Rhodopseudomonas boonkerdii: one gene and its partner. The protein of the gene in region 1 interacts with the protein of each later gene in a pairwise test. Links are inferred from orthologs where the notes say so. Each region holds a gene or a part of one and is shown on either strand. Other genes may lie near its edges.

The links. Proteins that work in one complex are often made in the same cells at the same time.
Region 2: the proteins of sfsA (region 1) and E0H22_RS01025 interact in binary tests that used the Escherichia coli proteins (3 or more experiments, as listed by UniProt). The link is inferred for Rhodopseudomonas boonkerdii from one-to-one orthologs.

What each region holds. Positions count from the first base shown.
Region 1 is NZ_CP036537.1:5,098,646-5,103,189, reverse strand. Bases 852-3,703 are described here. They hold sfsA (DNA/RNA nuclease SfsA), read right to left. Parts: upstream 2,709-3,703; coding sequence 1,995-2,708; downstream 852-1,994. Other genes in these bases: E0H22_RS23410 (mechanosensitive ion channel family protein), read right to left, coding at 2,713-3,703; map (type I methionyl aminopeptidase), read right to left, coding at 1,051-1,875. Also shown: E0H22_RS23430 (DUF1365 domain-containing protein), read left to right, coding at 1-504; more of E0H22_RS23410, read right to left, coding at 3,704-4,035; E0H22_RS23405 (potassium/proton antiporter), read left to right, coding at 4,254-4,544. UniProt on the Escherichia coli protein: Binds to DNA non-specifically. Could be a regulatory factor involved in maltose metabolism.
Region 2 is NZ_CP036537.1:223,960-227,774, forward strand. Bases 1-2,969 are described here. They hold E0H22_RS01025 (glutamate-5-semialdehyde dehydrogenase), read right to left. Parts: upstream 2,147-2,969; coding sequence 854-2,146; downstream 1-853. Other genes in these bases: E0H22_RS01020 (nicotinate-nucleotide adenylyltransferase), read right to left, coding at 198-788; E0H22_RS01035 (heme biosynthesis protein HemY), read right to left, coding at 2,563-2,969. Also shown: more of E0H22_RS01035, read right to left, coding at 2,970-3,815. UniProt on the Escherichia coli protein: Catalyzes the NADPH-dependent reduction of L-glutamate 5-phosphate into L-glutamate 5-semialdehyde and phosphate. The product spontaneously undergoes cyclization to form 1-pyrroline-5-carboxylate.

The sequences.
Region 1 (4,544 bases):
CTCAGCATCTATTTCTGTTACAAGCGGGACAGCTCGCTTTCGGCGATCTTCTATGAGGTCAACAACACTTTCGGTCAGCGTCACAACTATCTCATTCCGGTGGCCCCCGACGCGCGCCTCCCGATCCGACAGGAGAGCCGCAAATCATTTTATGTCTCCCCTTTCCTGAGCATCGACATGGTCTATTCCTTTTCCGTCACGCCACCGGAGAAGGATTTGGCGGTTTCGGTCATCGGCCGCGATGCACAGGGACCGCTGATCGTCGCCAAACTCGCCGCAACCCGCCGGGATCTGACCGACGCGGCGCTTACGCGCGCTTTTTGCGCCTATCCGCTGCTAACTCTGAAGGTGATCGCCGGCATTTACTGGGAGGCGTTGCTGATCCGGCTCAAGGGAATTCGCCTGCATGATCGCCCGTCTCCGCCCGACCGAACGGTCACGCTCGGCCGCAACATCGCACCCGGCGGTGGCCACTCCGTGAAGGACACGACGAGTGTCTGCTAATAGCCAAGTCCGTGCGCGTCGGGGGCGTGGATGGTTTCCGCGAACGAACCGAAGGCCTGGATGAGCGAATTCGCCAGCGGTTTCACGTCCCGTCGCGGCAGCGCGCGAAACAGCACCAGCTCCATCAGTTCGTAGTCGCTCAGCGCCTCGGCGCCGACGGCGCGGAAGCGGTCACGCAGGCGCTCGCGATGGCCGTGATAATGCGGCGTTTCGGAGAGGCCGTGCAGGCGATCGTTCGGAGACGGTGGCATGCGAACTCTCTGATGCGTATTCGCAGCATGCCGTGGGAGTGGGCAATTGCAACTTAAAAGTGATTTCTCTCCGCCCCTCAGGGTGCGGAGCGCGCTCTTGCGCGTGTCTCGAACCATGAGATCGTGACACACGGTACTTTCCGCCATCCTTCGAGACGCGCCCGGCAGCTGCTCCTCGGGATGAGGGACGGAGAAGCGAGATCCTGAGTTGAACGCGGGATGTCCCGAGCAAAAGCAGTCAAAAAGCGCCCCAGACCACTTTATGAGCCAGACTCTCAGGATGGAGGCGGAGTCATCAGGTCGCTGCCGGCGCCTTTTCGTTATGCCGCTTCGACAGCGTGAACACTTCGACGCCGGTTTCGGTCACGCCGACCGTATGTTCGAATTGCGCTGACAGCGAGCGGTCACGGGTCACCGCGGTCCAGCCGTCAGACAGCACCTTCACATGCGGCTTGCCGAGATTGATCATCGGCTCGATGGTGAAGAACATGCCGGGCTTCAGCTTCACGCCTTCGCCGGGGCGGCCGACATGGATAATGTTCGGCTCGTCGTGGAACAGGCGGCCAAGACCGTGACCACAGAAGTCACGCACCACGCTCATGCCCTGCGGTTCGACAAAACTCTGGATCGCATGGCCAATATCGCCGGTGGTGGCGCCGGGCTTCACCGCCGCGATGCCGCGCATCATGGACTCGTAGGTTACTTCGACCAGGCGCTCGGCCTTGCGCGGCAGCTGGCCGACGCCGTACATGCGGCTTGAGTCGCCGTACCAGCCATCGACGATGAAGGTAACGTCGATATTGACGATGTCGCCTTCCTTCAGCGCGCGCGCTTCCGGCATGCCGTGGCAGACCACATGGTTGATCGAGGTGCATGTCGAAAAGCGATAGCCGCGATACATCAGGGTCGCCGGAAAGGCGCCGTGGCTGAAGGCGAATTCGCGCACGAAAGCGTCGATTGCCGAGGTCATCAGGCCAGGCTTCACCAGATCCGTCAGCGCATCCAGACATTCCGAGACCAGCGTCCCGGCCTTGCGCATGCCGGCAAAGGCGGAAGCGCCGTGCAGCTTTATCTGCCCGGTCTTGCGCAGGGCGGTGTCGGTGGCGTCGATATAGCTCATCGGGAAATCTGGTTCTGTGACAATGGGATGATAGGCCCCAATCTAATGATCGGGACGCTCAGTGCAAGCCAAAGCTGCCCTTCAGGCGTCTCATGGCTGGTCGGCACGATACCGACAAGTTACGGGTCTATCGGCACTTTTCCGGCAAGCACGATGCTGCTGTGATCGATCCTGCACCTATAGGCCAGTACTTCGACGCCGGCGGCGCGGGCCTTGTCGAAGGCACGGCCGTAGGTCGGATCGATGTCGCGGGCGACGGCGACCCGCTGGCTCGAGCCGATCTGCACGACGAACAGCAGCACGGCGCGGGCGCCGAGCGCCACCATGGCCGCGAGTTCCTCCAGATGCCGCGCGCCGCGGGCGGTGACGGAATCCGGGAATTCGGCCAAACCCCTTGTTCGCATCAAATGGACATTCTTGACCTCGAGGTAGCAGGGGGGCCGGTCGGGATGTTCCAGCAGGAAATCGACACGGGATGCCGCACCGTATTTCACTTCGCGGCGGATCGTGGCGTAGCCCGCCAGTTCCGGGATTGCGCCATCCGCCAGTGCCTCGGCGACAATGGCATTGGGGTGGATGGTGTTTACGCCGACCAGTTCCGGCCCATTGCCGAAATCAGCCTCCACCAGCTCCCACGAATGAGGCAGTTTTCGCGTCTTGCTCGGCGATAGCGATAGCCAGACTTTTGCGCCCGGCGCCTGCAGGCCGGTCATGGCTCCGGGATTGGCCACATGCGCGGTGATCGCGCTGCCATCCGTCAGTTCGACATCGGCGAGGAAGCGCTTATAGCGGCGGATCAGCGTCGCCGGCACCAGGCCCTGGGGAAGCTTCATCGGCTCATTCCGGCTCGGGTGCGGCCTCGGTGATCGTTTCCACCGGTAGCGCGCCGCCGCGGATCTTGATCTCGCGCACCGGATAGGGAACGCGAATGCCCTCACGCTTGAAGGCGTCCCACAGCGCCTGCATCACCTCGCTCTTGACGGCGTCCATGCCGTCCGGCGAATCGATCCAGAAGGTCAGCGAGAACCGCATCCCCGTTTCGGCGAAGTCGCCGAGCAGGCAGTTCGGCGGCTTCACCGTCGAGGCGCGGGGCGATGCGGCTGCACAAGCGATGGCCAGCTTGCAGACGAGGCGGGGATCGGCGTCGTAGTTGGTGCCGAAATTCACCTTCACCAGCGTGTCCTTGTTCGTATAGGTCCAGTTCACCACTTTCTTGGTGATGAGGTCCTCATTGGGAATCAGGAATTCGCGGCCGTCACCGGCGGCGACCGAGATATAGCGCGTATTCATCGCGCTGATGCGTCCGGAGCTGTCGCCGATGGTGACGAGATCGCCGGGCTTTACCGATTTGTCGGCGAGCAGGATCACGCCGCTGATGAAATTGGAGACGATTTTCTGCAGGCCGAAGCCGATGCCGACGCCGACCGCGCCGGAGAACACTGCGAGTGCGGCGAGATTGATCCCGACCGCACCCATCACCAGCGCGACGGCGAATACCATCATCAGCAGGCGGACTAGCTTGGTGAGCAGCACCTGCACCGATGGCGTGAGATCGTGCGATTGGCGGATCCGTCCTTCGAGGAAATTACTGATAATATTTGCCACCCACAGCGCCACCGCGAGCAGCACGGCCAGCTTGATGACCAGCAAAGGGGTTAGCCTGAGGCCGCCCAGTTCGATTCCGGGACCATCGAGGAAAGTGAGGGTGGGCTGTAGCAGGCCGAGAATGCTGAGTGCCGCCACCAACCAGGCGGAGATCGACACGAGACGCACGATGAGTGGATTGTGGATGATGCTCGTCACCAGCCGGATCACCAGCCAGGCCAGAGCCATTTTGGCGGCGACGGCGAGCAGGTAGCTGCGGCCTGGCAGGGTTGCGGCCAGCATGCCCTCGCGGGCCACGATGGTCAGGACGGCAAACGCCGCCGTCGATATGCTTTCGACCAGAACGCGGATGAACATGCGCAGCGGCGCCGGCCATCCCATCACCAGCGATGTCAGATCTATGCGCGACCGCGCCAGCGCGCCGATGCCGGCGGCGATGCCGGCCGCAGCCAGCAACACGGCGCATTGCAGATAGAACCATGGCGAGGCGAACTCCGTGCCCAGCGATTTCGCCGTTTCGAGGACGGCCGTATGAGCGTCGGTCAGGTCGAACATCGTGGTCTCATCTCGGAGGGGCGGTGTCGGTGGATATTTGATTCGAGCACCGGCTAGATTCACACAGCCGTTATGGCCGCGCCATTGCCGGCGTTGCCGTGATGCCACCAAAATCGCAGCAATTATGCCTGCGGCTCAACCTTGGGCAGAAATCGTTTGGCGTCACGGAAGCGCGACGATAAGCATGGAATTGCAAGCGTTTCCGCCTCTGGAGCCACATGGACTCACTCGATTCAGTCAGTATCGCGATCCTGCTCGGCGCCGTTCTGGTGATGGCCGGCATCCTGTCGAGCTTGCTTGCGCTGCGTTTCGGCGCGCCACTGCTGTTGTTCTTCCTCTTCATCGGCATTGCGGCCGGTGAGGCCGGGCCGGGTGGCCTGCAGTTCAACGACGTGAAGACGGCCTATGTGGTTGGTTCGGTATCGCTCGCGCTGATCCTGTTCGATGGCGGGTTGAAGACGCATTTCAAGGCGATCCAGACGGTGCTGGCGCCGTCCATGATGCTGGCA
Region 2 (3,815 bases), 4.9 Mb from region 1 along the record:
GCCGCTGACTGAACATTCTTGGACGGAGTCTTTTTGGAAGCGCCCGTCTTGGGCAATGAGGTGGCCAGGTGACCGTTCCTTTCACTATGAGGGATCGCCAGATCCGGCGCCCGGTTGATCCAATACGCATATGTGTTCGCCGGACTCACACGTCCAGCACGCAAACATACTAGCACGCCTCGCGGTTGCAGGGGGACTCAGCTTTTCCAGCTGCCGTCCGGGTTCCGCAGGCGCGTGGAGGACATGGTCAGTTTCAGGCCGGACAGGAACGTCCAGGCGGGCGGATTGCGCTCCGCCAGAGAGCCGGAATCGCCCTCTTTGACCCGAAAGCGCGCCAGAGCTTGCGGCGCCTGTGCGGCCAAAGCGCGGCAACCTTGCGACGCCGGACTGGGCGAGGCGCGGTCGATAACGGCGATCGGAATGCTGTCCGCAATCTGCTGCCATCGCCCCCAGCGGTGAAACTGGGCGAGATTGTCGGCTCCCATGATCCAGACGAAACGAGCTTGCGAGCATCGCCGGCGCAGATAGGTGACGGTATCGACGGTATAGCGTGTACCAATGACGCTTTCGAGACAACTGACGATGATCCGCGGATGATCGGCAACCCTGGCAGCCGCTTCGGCACGCTCTCTGAGAGCATGAAGATTACCGTTATATTTCAATGGATTACCTGGGGACACCAGCCACCAGACAACATCCAGCTGCAGCCGCTTCATGGAGAACAGCGTCGCGGCGCGATGGGCCGCATGGGGCGGATTGAACGACCCCCCCAGCAACCCGATTCGCAAACCCTCGCTGAGCGGCGGCAGGCCGTGCATGAAGACCGGTGATCGTGGCGCCCGCAGGCAATCCATCACGGCCGCGTCTGCCCGGTGCCGTGGACGCGATATTTGAAGCTGGTCAGCTGTTCGGCGCCGACGGGGCCGCGGGCGTGGAATTTGCCGGTGGCGATGCCGATTTCGGCGCCGAAGCCGAACTCGCCGCCATCGGCGAATTGGGTCGAGGCATTGTGCAGCACGATGGCGGAATCGACCTCATTGAGGAAGCGGGCCGCCACCGCATCGTCCTCGGTCACCACGGCATCGGTATGATGCGAGGAATGCGCGTGGATGTGCCCCAGCGCATCGTCGAGACCATCGACCACGCGCGCCGCAATGATCGCGTCCTCGTATTCGGTATCCCAATCCTCGGCGGTCGCAGGTTTCACGCGCGCATCCGCCTGCTGTACGGCATCATCGCCGCGCACCTCGCAGCCGGCGGCCAGCAGCATCTCCACCAGCGGCTTCAGATGCGTACCGGCCACAGCCTTGTCCACCAGCAGCGTCTCGGCGGCGCCGCAGACGCCCGGCCGGCGCATCTTGGCGTTCAGCACGATCGACTTCGCCATATCGAGCTTGGCGGCACGATCCACATAGACGTGATTGACGCCTTCGAGATGCGCGAACACCGGCACCCGCGCTTCCGCCTCGACACGGGCGACCAGGCTCTTGCCGCCGCGCGGCACGATCACATCGAGGCCGCCGTTCAGGCCGGTGAGCATCAGCCCCACCGCGGCGCGATCCCGCGTCGGCACCAGCGAGATTGCGGCCTCCGGCAATCCGGCTTCGCGCAGGCCCTGCACGAGGCATTCATGGATGGCGCGGCAGGAGCGGAAACTGTCGGAGCCGCCGCGCAAAATCACCGCATTGCCCGACTTCAGACACAGCACCCCGGCATCCGCCGCGACATTCGGCCGGCTCTCGAAAATCACGCCGACGACGCCCAGCGGCACGCGCACGCGCTCGATGAACATGCCGTTCGGCCGCTGCCAGCGCTCGCTCACGCGCCCGACGGGATCGGCGATGTCGTGGATGACACGGATGCCATCGGCCATCCCCTGCACGCGCGCGTCGGTCAAGGTCAGCCGGTCGATGAAGGCCGACGTCGCGCCATTGGCGCGGACTTCGGCCACATCCTCGGCATTGGCCGCCAAAATCGCCGCCGACCCCGCGCGGATCGCCGCTTCCATGGCCGCCAGCGCCCGGTTCTTCTGCGCGGTCGGCGCCACCGCAAGCACCCGTGCCGCCGCGCGGGCGCGGGCAGCGAGGTCGTTCATCAGAACCGGCAAATCGGCCGATCCGTCGATGGCTTTCAGCGAGGCGGTCATGGAAGGCTCGGGGGTCAAGATACGGAACTATCGACTCAAAATAGGAGGTCGAGTCCGGAAGGTCAAAGCTTGGGGTGCGAGAAGCAGCATCAGCAAGCGCCGGAAAACTGGTGCCGCAAACAGGACTCGAACCTGTGACCCCGTCATTACGAATGACGTGCTCTACCAACTGAGCTATTGCGGCGGACCAAGATCGCGATTCGGCTGGGAAGCCGGTCGCGCTGGGGCCTCTGATATCGCCCGCACCCCGGTTTTGCAAGGTGAGACTGGCGCTTGCGGCCATCCTTCGAGACGCCCGCTACACGGGCTCCTCAGGATGAGGGAAGGAGTATGGCGCCGTAGAAGACCCCCCGTGGTGAGGGGCCCGCGCAGCGGGCGTCTCGAACCATGCAGGCCGAGCACTGCCTCATTCGGTCTCAGCCGCCCCAGCGGCGCATGAAGCCGCGCCAGCCGCCCTGCTGCTGGCCGCCGTTCAACTCCGCGAATTCGTCACGATAGGGGTCTTCCTCGTCGACCCCGGGATCGTCCGGCGCGCGCGTGATGGGAATCACGGCGGGAATCGGCACTATCGGCTTGGCACCCTTGGCGATGTCGGCACGCTCGCGAAACAGCGGAACCGGGGCAGGTTCGGGCTTGGGCGACGGCGGGACATCGGCGGGCGGGGTTTCCGCGATCGGTTCCGGATCGGGCGCGGCCGGCGTAGCGGGCGTCAGGATGGGCTCGGGCGGCTTTTCGGCGATGGGCGTGGCCAGGCCGGGCTCGGCCAATGGCTGAACCGCCGGGCGCGGCATCGGCGGCGCCAGGACGGTTTCGCGCAGGATTTCGGCTTCCAGGGAGGCCAGCGGATCGGCCTCGCCGGACGGCAAGGCGGCCAGCGGTTCCTGCCACTGGAAGGCATCGATGCGGCCGGTGACCGGAGACACCGGGCGCCAGCGCTCCGAGACATAGCCGTCCGCCGTCCAGACCGGATCGTGACGAGCGCGGACGGCGCGCAGGGTCCAGGCGCGGGCACGGCCGCTGTCGCCATGTTCGGTACGCTCCAGCTCGGCCATCAGCATGGCGACGCGCTGGGTCGGCTCCGCGATGAACGGCGCCAGCGCATCGCGGGCCCGAGTGAATTCGGAGGCATCGATGGCCGCGCGGGCGATGGCGAGGGCGCCTTCCACATGGCCGGGCACCTTCGACGCCAGCGTCTCGACGCGAACGAGGCGCTGACGCGCGGAATCGCCGAGTTTCACGTGGGCATAGGCGTCGGCGAGATCGGGGTGCGGCTGCGCCAGCCATGCCGTTTCGATGATTTTCATGGCGCGGCGGATCTGATGCGCCTCGCTCTGAAACCGAGCGGCGAGCACGGCGGCCGGAATCAGCGTCGGCGCGAGGCGGACGGCTTCCATGGCGCTGTCACGGGAGAGGTCACGGTCTTTCGTCTCGGCATCGAGCGCACGGGCCGTGAGCAGTACGCCACGCTGGCGCCGATAGGCGGCGCGATCGATCAGGCCGGAGGACAGATTGTCATCGAGAATTCTCAACGCCCCGGTCCAGTCGGACTGGGCGCAGCGGAAGCCGAGCACCGCCTGCGCGGCCCATGTCGAATTCGGCGCGAGCTTCAGGGCTTCCTCCGCCAGAGCCACGGCGCTGTGCGGATCGTCGCTGCGCTGGGCCTCGATAA